DNA from 2 places in the Stenotrophomonas sp. LC732 genome. Region 2 is predicted to be linked to the other one. Evidence: riboswitches for the same ligand, from Rfam matches in the RefSeq annotation. Region 2 holds a riboswitch; the other holds the start of a gene.

Region 1 (8,407 bases), 1.0 Mb from region 2:
CCTGGGTCAGCACATCGTTGGTCGGCAGCGTGTCCGGCCACACCTCGGCGAACAACTCGTCGCGGGTGACCACACGGCCCGGCTGCCGCAGCAGCACGCGCAGCACGCCCAGCGCCTTCGGCGTCAGCCGGCGCGGACGACGCGCACCGACGACCTCGACTTCGCGCGAGGACAGAGTGACGATGCACTCTCCTATCCGTATCCGATCGGACACGGGTGGCTGTATTTCGCTGCTGTTCATTTTCTGCTACACAGTAGAGACAGGTCCCGGGCAGTGTTTGCCTTCGTTACGGTCCCGTCCTGGGAACAGCGAAAAGCCAGACTCCGCACAAAGCATCGGCGCATACCGCAAAAACAATCGAGCGCGCGAATACTAGCCTATGCAAGTTACCTCGCCTATCGCGTGGTCGACATCAGGCTCTCTCTCGCCGACGCATTCACATAATTCGCGACATCATTCGCGCCCTCTTGGGCGCGAAATTTTTATCTGGCGTTCATTTTCACATGCGCCGCAGCATGGTCAATCCGACCAGCCGCGAAACCACCAAAGCCACGTACATCACGCCGGAAAACTGCTCCAGCATGACCAGTGCTCGTGCCTGTGGATGAAGCGGCACGACGTCACTCAAGCCGACTCCAGACAGCAAGCTGAAGCTGAGATAAAGCAGCTCCATCCAACTGCGCTGCGCCTGCCCGCCGGTGCCCTGGAAACTGCCCGGATACCACTGCTGGCACACCGCGAACGCGAAGGCGAACGCCCACGCCAGCAGGGTGAAGGTTGCGCCAGCTGCGAACAGTTCGTCGCGGGTGACCTTGTGGTCCTGGAGCATGTAGGCAATCAGGGCGCCAGCCGTGTAGAAGTACAGCAGGCTCTCCAGCACCTGCGCGGTGGTCAGCAATGCGGTGCGCTCGAGCAATGCACCTGCCAACGAGAACACCACCGAGGGAATGGCCAGCAACAGCGCCAGCCAGGTGCCCAGCGGGCTGCGCTGGACCACCCACAGCGCCAGGCCGAGTACCGCCATGCCGAACATGCCAAGTGCCGCGCGGCCGGCGGCGGTGTCATCCAGCGCGGGATACAGCAGCACCGCCAGCAGCTGCGCGCCCAGCAACCAGGCCGAAGGATGCCGGCGGGCAATGGCCAGCCAACGGGTGGTCATGGCAACAGGCATGGTGTCCTTTCCCCGGGATGATGGGCGGAGGATAGCCGGGAGCGGCGTGATGAGCGGTAGTGCCGGCCGCGGGCCGGTACCACCGTCTGCGCATCACCCCTGGTGGTAGACCTCGGCACCCGCGGCGCGGAACTCCTCCGACTTCTCCTTCATGCCGGCCTCGGCGTAGTCACGCACATCCTGGGTGATCTTCATCGAACAGAAGTGCGGGCCGCACATCGAGCAGAAGTGCGACAGCTTGTGCGCATCCTTCGGCAGCGTTTCGTCATGGAACTCCCTGGCCTTCTCCGGATCCAGGCCAAGGTGGAACTGGTCTTCCCAGCGGAACTCGAAGCGCGCCTTGCTCAGTGCGTTGTCGCGTACCTGCGCGCCCGGATGGCCCTTGGCCAGGTCGGCCGCATGCGCGGCGATGCGGTAGGCCATGATGCCGTCACGCACGTCCTGGCGATTGGGCAGGCCGAGGTGTTCCTTCGGCGTCACGTAGCAGAGCATCGCCGTGCCGAACCAACCGATCATCGCCGCACCGATCGCGCTGGTGATGTGGTCGTAGCCCGGCGCGATGTCGGTGGTCAGCGGCCCCAGCGTGTAGAACGGCGCTTCGCCGCATTCACGCAGCTGCTTGTCCATGTTCTCCTTGATCAGCTGCATCGGCACGTGGCCGGGGCCTTCGATCATGGTCTGCACATCATGCTTCCAGGCGATCTTGGTGAGCTCACCCAGCGTCTCCAGCTCACCGAACTGGGCCGCGTCGTTGGCATCGGCGATGCAGCCCGGGCGCAGGCCGTCACCCAGCGAGAAGGTCACGTCATAGGCCTTCATGATCTCGCAGATGTCTTCGAAGTGCGTGTAGAGGAAATTCTCCCTGTGGTGCGCCAGGCACCACTTGGCCATGATCGAACCACCACGGCTGACGATCCCGGTCACGCGCTTGGCGGTGAGCGGCACGTAGCGCAGCAGCACGCCGGCGTGGATGGTGAAGTAGTCCACGCCCTGCTCGGCCTGCTCGATCAGCGTGTCGCGGAAGATCTCCCAGGTGAGCGCTTCGGCGCGGCCGTCGACCTTCTCCAGCGCCTGGTAGATCGGCACGGTACCGATCGCCACCGGCGAGTTGCGGATGATCCACTCGCGGGTTTCGTGGATGTGCTTGCCGGTGGACAGGTCCATCACGGTGTCACCACCCCAGCGGATCGCCCACACCAGTTTCTCCACCTCTTCGGCAATGCCCGAGGACACCGCGCTGTTGCCGATGTTGGCGTTGATCTTGGTCAGGAAGTTGCGGCCGATGATCATCGGCTCGCTTTCCGGATGGTTGATGTTGTTGGGCAGCACCGCGCGGCCGCGCGCGATTTCATCGCGCACGAACTCCGGCGTGATGATCTTCTGGATCGAGGCGCCGAACGCCTCGCCCGGGTGCTGCTGCAGCAGGCCGGCATCGCGGATCGCGTCCAGCCGCTGGTTTTCGCGGATGGCGACGAATTCCATTTCCGGCGTGATGATGCCGCGGCGCGCATAGTGCATCTGGGTGACGTTCGCGCCTGCACGTGCACGGCGCGGCAGGCTGCGTGTGGGGAAGCGCACAGCATCGAGCTTCGGGTCGTGCTCGCGATCGCGGCCAAACGACGAACTCAGGCCGTCGAGCTGTTCGGTATCGCCGCGCTCCTCCACCCAGCCACGACGCAGCGCCGGCAGGCCCGCGGACAGATCGATACGCGCGTCCGGATCGGTGTACGGGCCCGACGTATCGTAGACCGTGACCGGTGCATTCTCCTCGCCGCCGAACAGCGTCGGCGTGCGGGTCAACGCGATCTCGCGCATCGGCACCTGCAGATCCGGACGCGAACCGGGTACGTGGATCTTGCGCGAGCCGGGAATGGGCCGGGTCACGGATTCGGAGAGTTGCTGGGCCTGTTGCTGCAGGGCGGAGAGCTGTGCGTTCATCGGGCATCGTCCAGGAAGGTCAGGGACGAAGCGGCGGCGCACTGCGACCGCGCACGGACGGTCCTTGGGCGGTGTCCGGGCACGGCTGCACTGCAAAGCTTCCCTACGCCGGTATGAGCCGGATCAGGTTCCAAGGGACTGTCTCAACCGTGGCCACATGGCCGCGGTACCCCCGCTTCTTGGCGTGCATTAGAGCATAGAGCGCCCGCTCCGGGAGTTGCCCCCGCCGTCAGTTCCGCTTTCCTGTGGAAAGCGGATCTGATCCGGATCGCTGTTCGTTAACAGAACCATGACGTCGCGTTCAGTAACGTGCACGTCCGTCGCCCTCCAGCGACCGATGCCTCCTTCGACGCCGACGCGGCCCCTGCCCGGTTCGCGCTGCATGCCGCCGGTCCTTCGCTGCAAGCTCTGCTCGCTCCCCTCAATCCCTTGATCGGAGAAGCTCCTTCATGGTGTTTCGCGTTTCCATCGCACTCGTTCTGCTGCTGGTGCTGCTTGCCGGTATTGCACCAGGCCCCTTCAATGCCGTGGTGCAGTCGATGCTGGCAGAAGTCATCCGCAGCGTCGGCTGGCTGTACCTGCTGGTGGTATTCCTGGCCCTGGTGTTCCTGATGTACCTGGCTTTCGGTCGCTTCGGCAACCTGCGCATCGGTGGCGAAGACGCCGAGCCCGAGTTCTCGCGAGCCAGCTGGATGTCGATGCTGTTCGCCGCCGGCATGGGCATCGGCCTGGTGTTCTGGGGCGCCGCCGAGCCCATTTCGCACTTCAGCAAGCCACCGGAAGGGCTTGCTCCGCAGAGCCTGGATGCGGCACGCGCCTCGATGCGCTATGCATTCTTCCACTGGGGCCTGCACCCGTGGGCCATCTATGCGCTGATCGGGCTGGCAATGGCCTGGTTCCAGTTCAACCGCAACGGCCGCGGCCTGGTCAGCGACATGCTGCAGCCGATCATCGGCCGCCACCATCGCGGCTGGATCGGTAGGGCGGTCAACATCGCTGCAGTGGTCGCCACCGCGATCGGTGTCGCGACTACGCTGGGCTTCGGCACCATCCAGATCGCCGCCGGCATCGAGCGCGTCTTCAGCGTGCAGGCTACCGTCGCCGTGCAGATGACCATCATTGCCGTCGCCTTCGTGCTGTATATGGCGTCCACCGCCAGTGGCGTGGAGCGAGGTGTGAAGTGGCTGTCCAACTTCAACCTGGCGTTGGCTGCCCTGCTGGCGGCCATCCTGCTGGTGCTGGGGCCGACCGGCTTCATCTTCGATACGTTCACCACCACGCTGGGCTCCTACCTCAACCAGCTGGTGACGATGAGCCTGCGCATGTCACCGTTCTCCGGCAGCACCTGGGTGGCGGACTGGACGATCTTCTACTGGGCCTGGTGGATCTCGTGGGCACCGTTCGTGGGGTCGTTCATCGCACGCATCTCGCGCGGCCGCAGCGTGCGCGAGTTCGTGATCGGCGTAGTGCTCGCGCCGACGCTGCTGGGCTTCTTCTGGTTCGCCGTATTCGGCGGCACCGCGCTGTGGGCACAGATCTTCGGCCATGCCGACCTGGTGCAGGCGCTGGGCAATGGCTACGAGACCGTGCTGTTCACGCTGTTCGACAGCATGCCGCTGCCGCTGCTGCTGTCGTGCATCGCACTGGTACTGCTGATGATCTTCTTCGTGACCTCGGCCGACTCGGCGGTACTGGTGCTGGCCAGCATGTCCACTGACGAAGCAGGCGATCCTCCGTTGAAGCGCAAGCTGGCCTGGGGCATTGCGGTGGCGTTGATCGCAGCGGCCTTGCTGCTGGCCGGTGGCCTGGATGCACTGCAGGGCATGATCACGATTGCGGCGTTGCCATTCGCGCTGCTGATGGTGCTGGTGATGGTGTCGCTGTACCGCGTGCTCGACCAGGAGTACACGCGTGAGCGGCGACAGGCGCAGCGCCAGCGGCACATGATCGATGCGTGGATCGCGCGCGAGATGGCGGCGCAGGAGGAGACCCAGGCCGAGGCCGCACGCGCGCACGATCAGGATTGAGTGTGTTTTGCAGCCTGCGGCTGCACCGCTTTTCCAGGCAAGGGCCAAGGTCAAATTCAAAGGCGGCTCCGGGTTGCTGCTGGTTGGGTGGGGCGGTGTGGGTGGGCAGGACACGCCGTGAACCCATCCTTGGGGGCTCGATGGCGCCATCCATGGCGCCAACGGTCCTGCCCACCCACACCGCCCCACGCCCGACAGATTTCCGGTGACGGTTGGTTTTCCACGCTTTGCGTGGAAGATGTGTATCGGAAAACAAGAAGGGGTCGGATCCGTTTTCCTGCGGAAAACGGATCCGACCCCAACCCAAAGCCCGCGGCTGTTGCCGTTGCCTTTGCTCTTGCTCTTCTTTTTCTTTTCCTGCGGTGACGGACACGGAAACTGTCCGTGGCCGGGCGGGTGGGTTGGCTGGGGGCGTGAGCCGCATGGATGCGGCGACCGAGCCTACAGGGACGTATTCACGGCGTCCCCCAGACAATCCACCCGCCCGGCCAAGCCAAGCATCGCTGAACCATCACCGCAGAGGGGGCTGCGCCCGGTGGCCGGGAAACCTCAATACCCCGCCGCCTGCCCATCCTTGCGACTCTCCGAAGCTCCGTAATAAACCCCGCTCTCGGGGTCGCGCATGATCGCCTGGTACCCGCCATAAGGCCCATCGGCGAACACGATGCGATGCCCCTTGCGCATCAGCGCACGCACCGTCTCGTACGGGAAGCCGGTTTCCAGATTCACTTCACCACCGTCGGTCATCGCCGTGGCCTGTCCGGTCGGTTCGGTCGAGCCCTCGTGCTGGATGCGCGGTGCGTCACCGGCTTCCTGCAGGTTCATGCCGAAATCCACCAGGTTCATCACAATCTGCGCGTGGCCCTGCGGCTGCATCGCGCCGCCCATCACGCCGAAGCTGGCGTACGGCTTGCCGCCCTTGGTGATGAACGCCGGGATGATCGTCTGGAACGGCCGCTTGCCCGGTGCATAGCCGTTGGGATGGTTCTTCTGCAGCACGAACATCTCGCCACGATCCTGCAGGATGAAGCCCAGTCCCGGCGGCGCCATGCCGCTGCCCATGCCGCGGTAGTTGGACTGGATCAACGACACCATCATGCCGTCGGCGTCGGCCACGGTCATGTAGATCGTGTCGCCTTCTTCCAGCTGCTTCGGCGTGCCCGGCTGCACTTCCTTCAGCGCCTTGTCCATCGAGATCAGTGCGCGGCGCTGCGCGGCGTATTCCTTGGAGATCAGCTTCTGCACCGGCGCCGGCTGGAAGGCCATGTCGGCATAGAAGCGCGCACGGTCGGCGAAGGCCAGCTTCTTCGCTTCAACGAACAGGTGCACGTGCTCGGGTGAACCGAACGGGATCTTCGAGAAATCGTAGCCTTCCAGCACGTTGAGGATCTGCAGGGCGGCGATGCCCTGGCTGTTCGGCGGCAGCTCCCACACGTCGTAGCCACGGTAGTTGCTGCTGACCGGTTCGACCCACTCACCATGGTGGTCGGCCATGTCCTGGTAGCTCAGGTAGCCACCATTGGCCTTGAAGTAGTCGCCGATGGTGTGGGCAATGGCGCCCTTGTAGAAGGCATCGCGTCCGCCGTCGGCAATCTGCTGCAGGGTGCTGGCCAGGTTCGGGTTCTTCCACATCTCGCCCTTGCGCGGGGCGTGGCCGTTGATCGTGAACTGCTCCTTGAAGCCCGGGTACTGCGACAGCTTGGGCACCGAGCGGTCCCAGTAGTAGGCGATCACCTCGGCGACGGGATGGCCCTCGCGCGCGTAGCGGATGGCCGGCGCCAGGTTGTCGGCCATCGGCTTGCGGCCGAAGCGGTCGTGCAGCGCGAACCAGCCGTCGACCGCGCCGGGCACGGAGACCGGCAGCGGGCCGGTAGCCGGGATGTCCTTCAGGCCACGTCGCTGGAACTCGGCCAGGGTCAGCGACTTCGGCGAGCGCCCCGAACCGTTGTAGCCGTAGAGCTTCTGCGTCTTCGGGTCCCAGACGATGGCGAACAGGTCGCCACCGATGCCGTTGCCGGTCGGCTCCATCAGGCCAAGCGCGGCGTTGGCGGCGATCGCCGCGTCCACCGCCGAGCCTCCCCCTTTCATCACGTCCAGTGCAATCTGGGTGGCCAGCGGCTGCGAGGTAGCGGCCATCGCATGCGGGGCGATCACCTCCGAACGGGTGGCAAAGGTGTGGCCGGTGATGCGGTCGGCGGCCGAAGACAGTGCGGGCACAGCGGCCAGTACAGCGGCGGCCAGCAGGGAACGGGCAAGGCGTCGGGACACGGTCGGGTTCCGATGGAAGGGTGGTCCCCCGATCTTCGCCGCTGCGGCCATCCTGGGGTATCGGGCAGAGGTCATGGACGTTGATCCTGGGGCGGGTGTGCAAGGTCCGCACCCAGCAAGGCGAGGATCCGCCGGATTCCGCGCAAAAACCGCCCTGAAAGGAGTGAATTCCGGTTCACCGAAACACTTTCAGCGGCAACCATCCTTGTGCCACAGGCGATTGCGCCGGATGCAACGGAAACCAACAAGAATTCCGTCGCGAGGGTTGACATCGCCAAAACGGCTGTGTTTCTCTCGATCACATGTTGCATCACAACACGCCACCGCGAACCCACAACGAAGCCGCCGACATCGGCGCCGGCTCGCTGCGTTCGATTCTTGTGCTCGTACTTATTACCCAACCAACAGGTGCGGGACGAGCCAGCGTGTAAGCAACGAATACACCGGAACTCTTCAAAAACCCGCACCCGCCCCGGTGCGGGTTTTTTCATTTCAGAACCTGGTTTCAGACGCAACCACCATGCACAACGCCCAACGCAAAACCCGGACCCACACCGCCGCCACGCCTCGTGGTGGCTGTGCCTGCGCGGCGCATGGTGCCTCCTCCACCGCTTTCCCCTGACCGGCCGGTACGTCACCTCGACGACCGGCCGTTCTTTTTTTCTTCCCACCGCAAGGAACCTCCCCCATGAGCACCAACGACCTGCCCCAGACCAAGATCGCCGTCATCGGCTACGGCAGCCAGGGCCGCGCCCACGCACTGAACCTGCGCGAATCCGGCTTCGACGTGGTGGTAGGCCTGCGTCCGGGCGGCCCGACCGAAGTCAAGGCACAGGCCGACGGCTTCACCGTGAAAGCACCGGCCGACGCGGTGAAGGATGCGGACCTGGTTGCCGTGCTGACCCCGGACATGGTGCAGAAGAAGCTCTACGACGACGTGCTGGCGCCGAACATGAAGCAGGGTGCGGTGCTGCTGTTCGCGCACGGCCTGAACGTGCACTT
Region 2 (8,407 bases):
GAGGGTATGAACCCTGCCCACATCATCTATCAGGTCCGCACAGAGGGCATGGGCCACCCGATCGACGTCATCAACGATGAGAGCTTCCGCAAGGCCGCCCAGACGTTGAAGAACGAAGGATTCGGTCTGTGCCTGAAGTGGTCCCGATCGGTTCCTGCCGGCGAGTTCATGGACATGGTGTGCGACCACATCGGCGGCATGCGCATCGAAGACCCGGTGACTGGCCTGACCGAACTGGTCCTGGTGCGGCCGGATTACGATCCGGCCGCACTGGCGGAGATTGGTCCTGGCCAGATCATCGAGCTGGTGGAGTGGCAACAGCCGATGCTGGAGAACAGTGTCAACGAGATCACGGTCGTCTATCGTGACGTCGCCACCAACAAGGACGCTGCGGTCACCTATCAGAACCTTGCGAGCGTGCAGGCCCAGGGCCGAGTGGTCAGTAGCCGGAAGAACTACCCAGGTCTGTGGAACGCGGCGCTCGCCGGCCGTGTCGCTGCACGTGAAGTGGCGGCGGTGAGCAGCTTGCCCTGCAGGGTGAAGGTTCGAGTGCGCCAGGATGCCGGTCCCTTCAAGCGAGGGCAGGTCCGCGCTCTGTCGTGGCCACGTCGTGGCGTGGCCCGCATGCCGGTACGGATTCTCGACGTCGACGAGGGAACGCAGACCGAGACATCGGTGATGCTCACCGTCGTCCAGGACGTCGCCGGCATGGCTTCAGCCAGCTACATCCAGCCTTCGGACAATGCCTGGGTCGAACCTGACATCAAGCCCAAGCCGGTCACCGTGCAGCGCCTGCAGGAGGCCAGCTACCGCGACTTGGCCACCACCCTGGGTGCGTCGGAGCTGGCTGCACTTTCGACCGAGGCCGGCTACCTGACCTCGATCGGCGTGCGCCCGTCCTCGGTGGCCTTCGGATATACCCTCCAGACGCGGCTGGGTGGCGCTGCATTCGCCGAGGCGGGCACGGCCGACTTTGCCCCGACCGGCCTACTGATTACGGCAATGACGGCCACCACCACGGCCATTGGTCTATCTGCCGGCGTCAGCCTGGACACGGTCGAGGTCGGCAGCGAGGCGCTGATCGATGATGAGCTGGTCCGGGTAGTGTCGATCGACCCGGTGGCGGCAACACTCACCGTAGCCCGTGGCTGTGTGGATACAGTGCCGGTGCCGCATGCCGTCGGTGCGCGGGTGTGGTTCACAGATGAGTACGTGGGTTTCGACGGTCGGGAGTACATGACCAACGAATCCCCGCAGGCCAAACTGCTCACCCGAACCAGCCAGGGCGAGCTGAACCCCGATCTGGCCACGGCCATCGCACTCACGATGCGCCGGCGCCAGGTCCGGCCATATCCACCTGGCCGGCTGCGCATCAACGGCGATGCCTACCCTCCCGAGGCCTGGGGCACTGGCGGCACGCTGGTGGTCACCTGGGCACATCGCGATCGCCTCCTGCAGGCCGATCAGCTGGTCGACTCTGAGCAATCCAGCATTGGCCCAGAGCCAGGCACCACCTATACCGTCCGCTGGTACCTGCAGGGCAGCCTTGTGCGCGAGCAGGCGGGTATCACCGTCGCGACCGACAGTTACCTGCCACCGGTCGGCAGCGGTGGCAAGACGCTGCGGGTGGAGATCGAGGCCGTCCGGGACGGCTTCACCAGCTGGCAGCGCCTGCAGCACACATTCCTCTACCGCGCCCAGCTGGTGACCGAAGCGGGCGACCGCATCGTCACGGAAGCCGGCGACCCGATCATCCTGGAGTAATCCCAATGCCTGACGTCAAACTTTCCCAGCTCGCCGCCGCCAGTGCCGCCTCGGTCGCCGCCGGGGCCGGCCTGTGGACGATGGCTGGCCACATCCTCGGCCTGCGCATGGAATACGTGGGACCGGCTTCCATTCGCGTTTCCAGCGGCAGCGCCTGGATTCCGTCGTTGCAGCAGGCCATCGAGGTGCCGGCCGCGCTAAGCCTCAGTGGCCTGACGCTGGCGGCCAGTACCTGGTATCACCTTTACCTGTACCTCAACGGCTCAACGCCGGCGATCGAGGCCGTGACGGCGGCGCCGGCTGCCCCATATAGCGGAACCGCTCGCGCCAAGACCGGCGATACCACACGGCGGTACATGGGTAGCTTCCGGACCGATGCCAGCAAGAACATCGTGCGCTTTCACCACAACCCCTGCGCCAACCTGGTCACCTACCTGGTCGACATCAACGGCTCAAACCTATATGTGCTTCAGAACGGGACTGCGGTGTCTTCGACAGACGTAACTGTGGCCGTAGCGCCCATCACCAGCAGAACCATGAACGCGTTCGCGGAGAACACGTCGACGAACGCACTGGTGGTCATCTCCCAGCCGGAGGTCGGGCCGGCCAACACCAATGGCGGCATCCTGCAGTTCCTTCGCGGCCAACGCATCATGTTCGGTCCGATGGCCCTGGATGCATCCCAGCGGTTCAACTACGTGTATTCGACGGCTCCTGAAAGCGGCACAGGGCTATCCGTATGGTGCACGGGCTATTTCTACGAGAGGTAGTCAGCTCGAAACGCCCATCTTGAAACAGGGCGCCGGTCAGACAGCTGCAACTGCCCGACCGGCGCCGCAACACACGCGCACAGCCCGCGTGCTATTGGCCGAGGCCCTGCTCCCCGCGCGGGGGAGTCAAGCCTCGCCCAGACCCATCGCAGAGGCTGAGAATGAAGACGACCACGCTGTTCCCCTGGCCGGGCGGGAAGACCCGCCTGCTGCCCCACCTGCTGCCCTTGGTGGCCGATACCCCTCATCGCACGTACGTCGAGGCCTTCGCCGGCGGCGCTGCTCTTCTGTTCGCGAGGGAGCCAGCCAAGGCCGAGGTGCTGAATGACTGTCACGGCGAACTGGTGCGTCTCTACAGGGTGGTGGCCAACCACTTGGAGGAGTTCGTGCGTCAGTTCAAATGGGCGCTGACAAGCCGGGAAATGTTCCGTTGGTGCCAGCTCCAGCACCCCGATACCCTCACAGATATCCAGCGCGCTGCGCGCTTCTACTATCTCCAGCGCCTGGCTTGGGGCGGCAAGGCCACTGGTCAGACCCCCGGCTTCGGCAGGGGTGGCAAGGGCCTGAACCTGCTGCGCATCGAAGAGGATCTGAGCGCTGCGCACCTCCGGCTCCACAAGGTCACCGTGGAGCATCTGGCCTGGCAGCAGTGCATGGCCAAGTACGACGCTGCCGACACCCTGTTCTTCCTCGACCCACCGTACTGGGAGACCGAGGGTTACGGCACCCCCTTTGGGATGGAGCAGTACCAGGAGCTGGCCGGTCAGATGGCCGGGCTGCGGGGCTCGGCCATCCTGACGATCAACGACCATCCGGCCATGCGGGAGGTCTTCGGTCAATTCAGAGACCGGGTGGTGCCGATCCGGTACACGATCGGCCGGCAGGCGGTGCTGCGGCGCGAGGTGATCTACACGACCTGGTAGTCCAGCCGGGGCACGGGGCGGTTTCCGCCCCGTGCAATTTCATTCCCGTGGGCGCAACATGGGCGCCCCACCGTTTATCTCACGTGTGGCGGGCGATTTATCGCGCGCCGTTACAGCCAGCGTGGTCTCCACGGCAGCCGGGGCGCCCCGCGCCCTCCCTGCCCAGCGTGGCATGCACCTCACAGGAGAACCGAACATGCTCAGTACTTCCACACTCAGCTTCCGTGGTCTGGCGATGGCCCTGGCACTGGTTGCCGGTGTCGCCGTGGTCAGCGATGCCAGCGCGATGTCGAGGAAGGACAAGCGCACCCTGGTCGGCGCCGTGGTCGGTGGCGTGGCCGGCAACCTGCTGTCCAACGGCGACCCTGCGGCCACCGTCGGCGGTGCCGTGGCCGGCGGCGCGATCGGCAACCTGACCACCTCCGACCGCCGCGACCGCCGTTACTACGACAATCGCCGTTACGACGACCGCTACGATCGCCGTTACGACCGTGGCTACTACCGCAGTGGCTACTACGACCGTGGCGATGACCGCCGCTGGCAGGGTGAGCGCTACTACGACAACCGCTACTACCACGACCGCGGCCGCCATCGCGGCTGGTAAGCAGCGCCGACATACCGATGACGCGGAGACGGGCGGGTCGATGACCCGCCCGTTTGCGTTGGACACGCGCATGGCGTTGAATGCGCAGCCTTGGATGTGACTTTCCCGATCGGACTGTGGCATGACGTCTTCCTCCCACCGCGTGCAGGGCCTCAACAACGACGAGGTCGCTGCCGACTGGCCAGCGATCAGCGCGGCGGACATCGCGTGGCTGAGTACGCGTTACCCGCAGCTGGGCGGGCACAGCCAACCGCGCTGGCACAGCCCGCGGCCGCTGTCTGCCGCCGCCATCGTCGACGACACGCGCGGCGCGGTGTTCATCAAGCGCCACCACCACAGCGTGCGCAGCGCGGCCTGTCTGGAAGAAGAACACCACTTCATCGCCCATCTCGCCGCCGCCGGCGTGCCAGTGGTGCAGGTGCTGCCGGCCACCGATGGCCACACTGCGGTCGAACACGGCGAATGGACGTTTGAACTGCACGATGTCGGCGTGGGCGACGACCTGTATCGCGACGCGGTGTCGTGGTCGCTGTTGACCGATGTCGCGCAGGCCCGCGAAGCAGGGCGCACGCTCGCACAGCTGCACCGTGCCGCCGCCAGCTACCACGCGCCCCAGCGCAGCACCCATCTGCTGGTGGCGCGCGACGACCTGATCCGTGCCGACGATCCGATCGCCGCCATCAAGGCAGGACTGGATGAACGTCCCGGGCTGGCACGCTATCTCGCGCGCATTCCATGGGAAGCACAGCTGCAGCGCGACGTGCTGCCGTGGCACGCCGGCCTGGCCGAGCGCCTGCGCGCCGAGCCCCGGCTGTGGGCGCACAACGACTGGCATGTCTCCAACCTGCTGTGGCGCAACGGCGAGGTCAGCACCGTGCTGGATTTCGGCCTGGCGTCGCCCACCAGCGCGCTGTTCGACCTCGCCACCGCGATCGAGCGCAACGCAGTGGCGTGGCTGGAACTGGAGCGCGGCAGGGAGGCAGTGCGCATCGATATCGCGCTGGCCCTGCTCGACGGCTACCGCGAGGTGCTGCCGTTGTCGGCGGCACGCGTGCACCTGCTGGCCGACCTGCTGCCAATGGTCCATTTCGACTTCGCACTGTCCGAAGTGGAGTACTTCGAAGGTGTCACCCGCTCAACCGCGAATGCCGACGTGGCCTGGCAGCCCTTCATGCTGGGCCATCCGGCGTGGTTCCACAGCGCGCCGGGACGGGCACTGCTGCAGGCCCTGCACGCCGTCGCGTGATCCGGTTGACGCAGCGTTGCGGTCAGATCCCTTTCCGCAGGAAAGGGATCTGACCCCGGCTGGCGCTCGCAAATCCGTACCATTTGTAGTGAAATGGTCACCTGAAGCGGGGGTGCCTGGATCTGCCAGGCTGAGAGAGTCCCTTGGAACCTGATCCGGTTTGCACCGGCGTAGGGAGCTTTGAGCCGCAGCCACACCCCCATCATGGGCCGGTGCACCTGCGCGCCGTCGCTTCGTCTCCCTTGTTGTCCGAAGACGAACCGAATGAACCGCTGCCTGCGCCCCACCCTGCTCTCACTCGCCCTCTGCGCCGCGCTGCCGCTGCATGCCAGCGAGGCCGAGGCCACCACCGATGCGGCTGCCACTGGTGCCGAACGCTCGCCGACCGAACTGGCGGCGGTGCGCGTGGAGGCCGGCAAGCCGAAGGCCGATACCTCGCGCGTGAATGCCTTCGGCGGCGGTTCGTGGAAGGACACGCCGGCTTCGGTGAACGTGCTCGAGCGCGACTATCTCGAACGTCGCCAGGTACGTTCGCTGTCCGAGCTGGCCAGCAACGATGCCTCGCTGGGTGATGCGTATGCACCTGTGGGCTACTACCAGAACATCGCCATCCGCGGCTTCGCGCTGGACGCCGCCACCGGCTACCGCTTCAACGGGCTGTCCATCGCCGGCGAGCAACGCCTGGCGCTGGAGAACGTGCAGTCGGTCGAGATCCTCAAGGGTGAAGCCGGCCTGGCGGCAGGGGTGATGGCGCCGGGCGGGATCATCAACTACATCGGCAAGCGCCCGGCTGAAGTACGCACCGCCACGCTCGGCACCGATTCGGAAGGCTCACGCTACGTCGCCGTCGATGTCGGCCACTGGATCACCCCGCGTTTCGGCCTGCGCCTGAATGCCGCATGGGACTCCAGCAATTCCTACGTCGCGCACGCCGATGGCCGCCGCAACTTCTACTCGCTGGCCGCCGACTGGCTGATCGGCGAGCGCGGCAAGCTGGAAGTGGATGCCAACTACCAGACCAGCTCGCAGCGCTCGGTGTCCGGCTACCAGCTGCTGGGCGCGCGTGACCTGCCGCGCGGTGTCGACCGCGAGCACCTGCTCGGCTACCAGCCGTGGCAGCGCCCGGTGGATATCGCCAGCACCAACATCACCGCGCTGCATACCTACGACTTCAACGATGCCTGGCAGTCGCGCGTCTCGGTCGGCCACAGCCGCTCGGTGATCGATGACAACGTCGCCTTCGCCTACGGCTGCTACTACGCCGTGCAGTGCGCCGATGGCAGCGTGCCAGGCAACTACTTCGCGCCCAACGGCGACTACGATGTCTACGACTACCGCAGCCCGGACGACACCCGCCGCAACCAGCAGGCCCGTGCCGAGCTGCGTGGCCGCTTCGAGACCGGCAGCGTCGGCCATCAGCTGACCCTCGGTGCCGACTACTTCCGCCGCACCGTGGACAAGCGCCCGAGCGTCAACGAGTACGTCGGCACCAGCAACATCCACGACCCGCAGGTGCCCGTGTTCGAGCCGTCGCCGAAGATGCCCGGCCCCTCCGCACGACGCCTGGACAGCCGCCAGACCGCGTTCTTCGCGCTGGACCGGATGAGCTTTGGCGATGACTGGCAGTGGTTGGCCGGTGGCCGCTTCGTGCGCCTGGACGAGCGTGCCTACGACAAGCGTGGCGTTCCGCAGCGGCACAGCCGCCTGTCGCGGTTCCTACCGCAGACCGCGGTGGTGTGGAAGGCCACCGATCAGCTCAACGCCTATGCCAGCTACGTGCGCGGCATTTCGCTGGGCCAGGAAGCGCCGTTCTGGACCAGCAATGCCGACACTTTCCTGCCGTCGGTGCAGTCGCGGCAGCTGGAAGTGGGCGTGAAGTACGTGCCGGTCGAAGCACTGACCTTGGGCGCGGCGGTGTTCCGCATCTCGCAGCCGTACCAGTACGCCAGGCCCGACAGCAGCGACGTCGGCTACACCTTCGTCGAGGAAGGCACGCAGACCCACACCGGCCTGGAGCTGACCGCCAACGGCCAGCTGACCGACGCACTGCAGATCGTGGCCAGCGCCAGCGTGCTGCAGGCGCGCGCGCGCGACACCGGCACGCCGGCCTATGAAGGCCATCAGCTGGTGAACGTGCCGAAGGTACGCGCCAGCGTGCACATGGCCTACGCGCTGCCGTTCGTGCAGGGCCTGGACGTGACCGGTGGCTGGCGCTATGCCGGTGCCAACGTGGCACGCGCCGACGGTGGCGTGCGCGCGCCGGACTACTCGGTGTTCGATGCCGGCCTGCGCTTCCAGCATCGCCTGCACGAACGCGCGGTGACCTGGAACCTGTCGGTGGACAACGTATTCAACCGCTTCTACTGGCGCGATACCGGCAGCAGCGGCGGTGACTACTACCTGTTCCCCGGTGCACCGCGACAGGCCCGCCTGTCGGTGACGTTCGCGCTGTGAGCGGCGTGATGCTCGAGTGGACCGCCGCGCTGTGCAGCATCCTCGGCGTCTGGCTGATGGCCAGGCGCCGGCTGTCGGCATGGCCGGTGGGCCTGCTGTCGGTGGCGCTGTATGGCCTGGTGTTCGCCGAGGCCAAGCTGTACTCAGACACCCTGCTGCAGGTCGCCTTCGGTGGCTTCCTGGTCTATGGCTGGCTCAACTGGCGGCAGCACGCCGCCGATGAGGGCAGCATCCGCATCGTGCCACTGGCACGCGGCACGCTGCTGCGCGACCTGGCCTTCGGCCTGTGCGGTGGCGTGGCGCTGGGTGCGGCCATGCACACCTTCACCGATGCCGCGCTGCCCTGGCTGGACGCGATGCTGACCGCGCTGAGCCTGGTCGGCCAGTGGTGGCAGGCACGCCGCCACGTGGCCTGCTGGTGGGTGTGGATCGCGGTGGACGTGGTCTATGTGGGTGCGTACCTGTTCAAGTCGCTGCACGTGACCGCGGCACTGTACGTGTTCTTCCTCGGCCTGGCCGTGTTCGGGCTGCGCGCATGGAGCGCCGCCGCGCGTGAACCGCAGGTGGCAACGCGATAGAGCCACGCCATGCGTGGCCGGGCTACCGGTAGTCGCCAACCTGGGTTGGCGCGCCTGCCGACCAAGGT

What was found. Region 2 has a riboswitch for thiamine pyrophosphate ahead of ACT6SE_RS22000 (TonB-dependent receptor). Riboswitches for the same ligand answer to the same signal wherever they lie in the genome.
Region 1: it holds a riboswitch for thiamine pyrophosphate, as region 2 does, so the genes downstream of both, thiC (phosphomethylpyrimidine synthase ThiC) here and ACT6SE_RS22000 (TonB-dependent receptor) in region 2, are expected to answer to the same signal.

Annotation. Positions count from the first base shown of each region.
Region 1 is NZ_CP199214.1:3,677,047-3,685,453, forward strand. Features, by position in the region: gene ACT6SE_RS17460 (winged helix-turn-helix domain-containing protein) at 1-241, opposite strand, end outside; gene ACT6SE_RS17465 (ion channel) at 501-1,172, opposite strand; gene thiC (phosphomethylpyrimidine synthase ThiC) at 1,266-3,110, opposite strand; TPP riboswitch at 3,193-3,294, opposite strand; gene ACT6SE_RS17475 (BCCT family transporter) at 3,560-5,137, shown strand; gene ggt (gamma-glutamyltransferase) at 5,687-7,405, opposite strand; gene ilvC (ketol-acid reductoisomerase) at 8,094-8,407, shown strand, end outside.
Region 2 is NZ_CP199214.1:4,687,158-4,695,564, reverse strand. Features, by position in the region: gene ACT6SE_RS22025 (hypothetical protein) at 1-1,764, shown strand, start outside; gene ACT6SE_RS22020 (hypothetical protein) at 1,770-2,534, shown strand; gene ACT6SE_RS22015 (DNA adenine methylase) at 2,696-3,457, shown strand; gene ACT6SE_RS22010 (glycine zipper 2TM domain-containing protein) at 3,654-4,061, shown strand; gene ACT6SE_RS22005 (phosphotransferase enzyme family protein) at 4,183-5,307, shown strand; TPP riboswitch at 5,406-5,501, shown strand; gene ACT6SE_RS22000 (TonB-dependent receptor) at 5,572-7,761, shown strand; gene pnuC (nicotinamide riboside transporter PnuC) at 7,770-8,339, shown strand.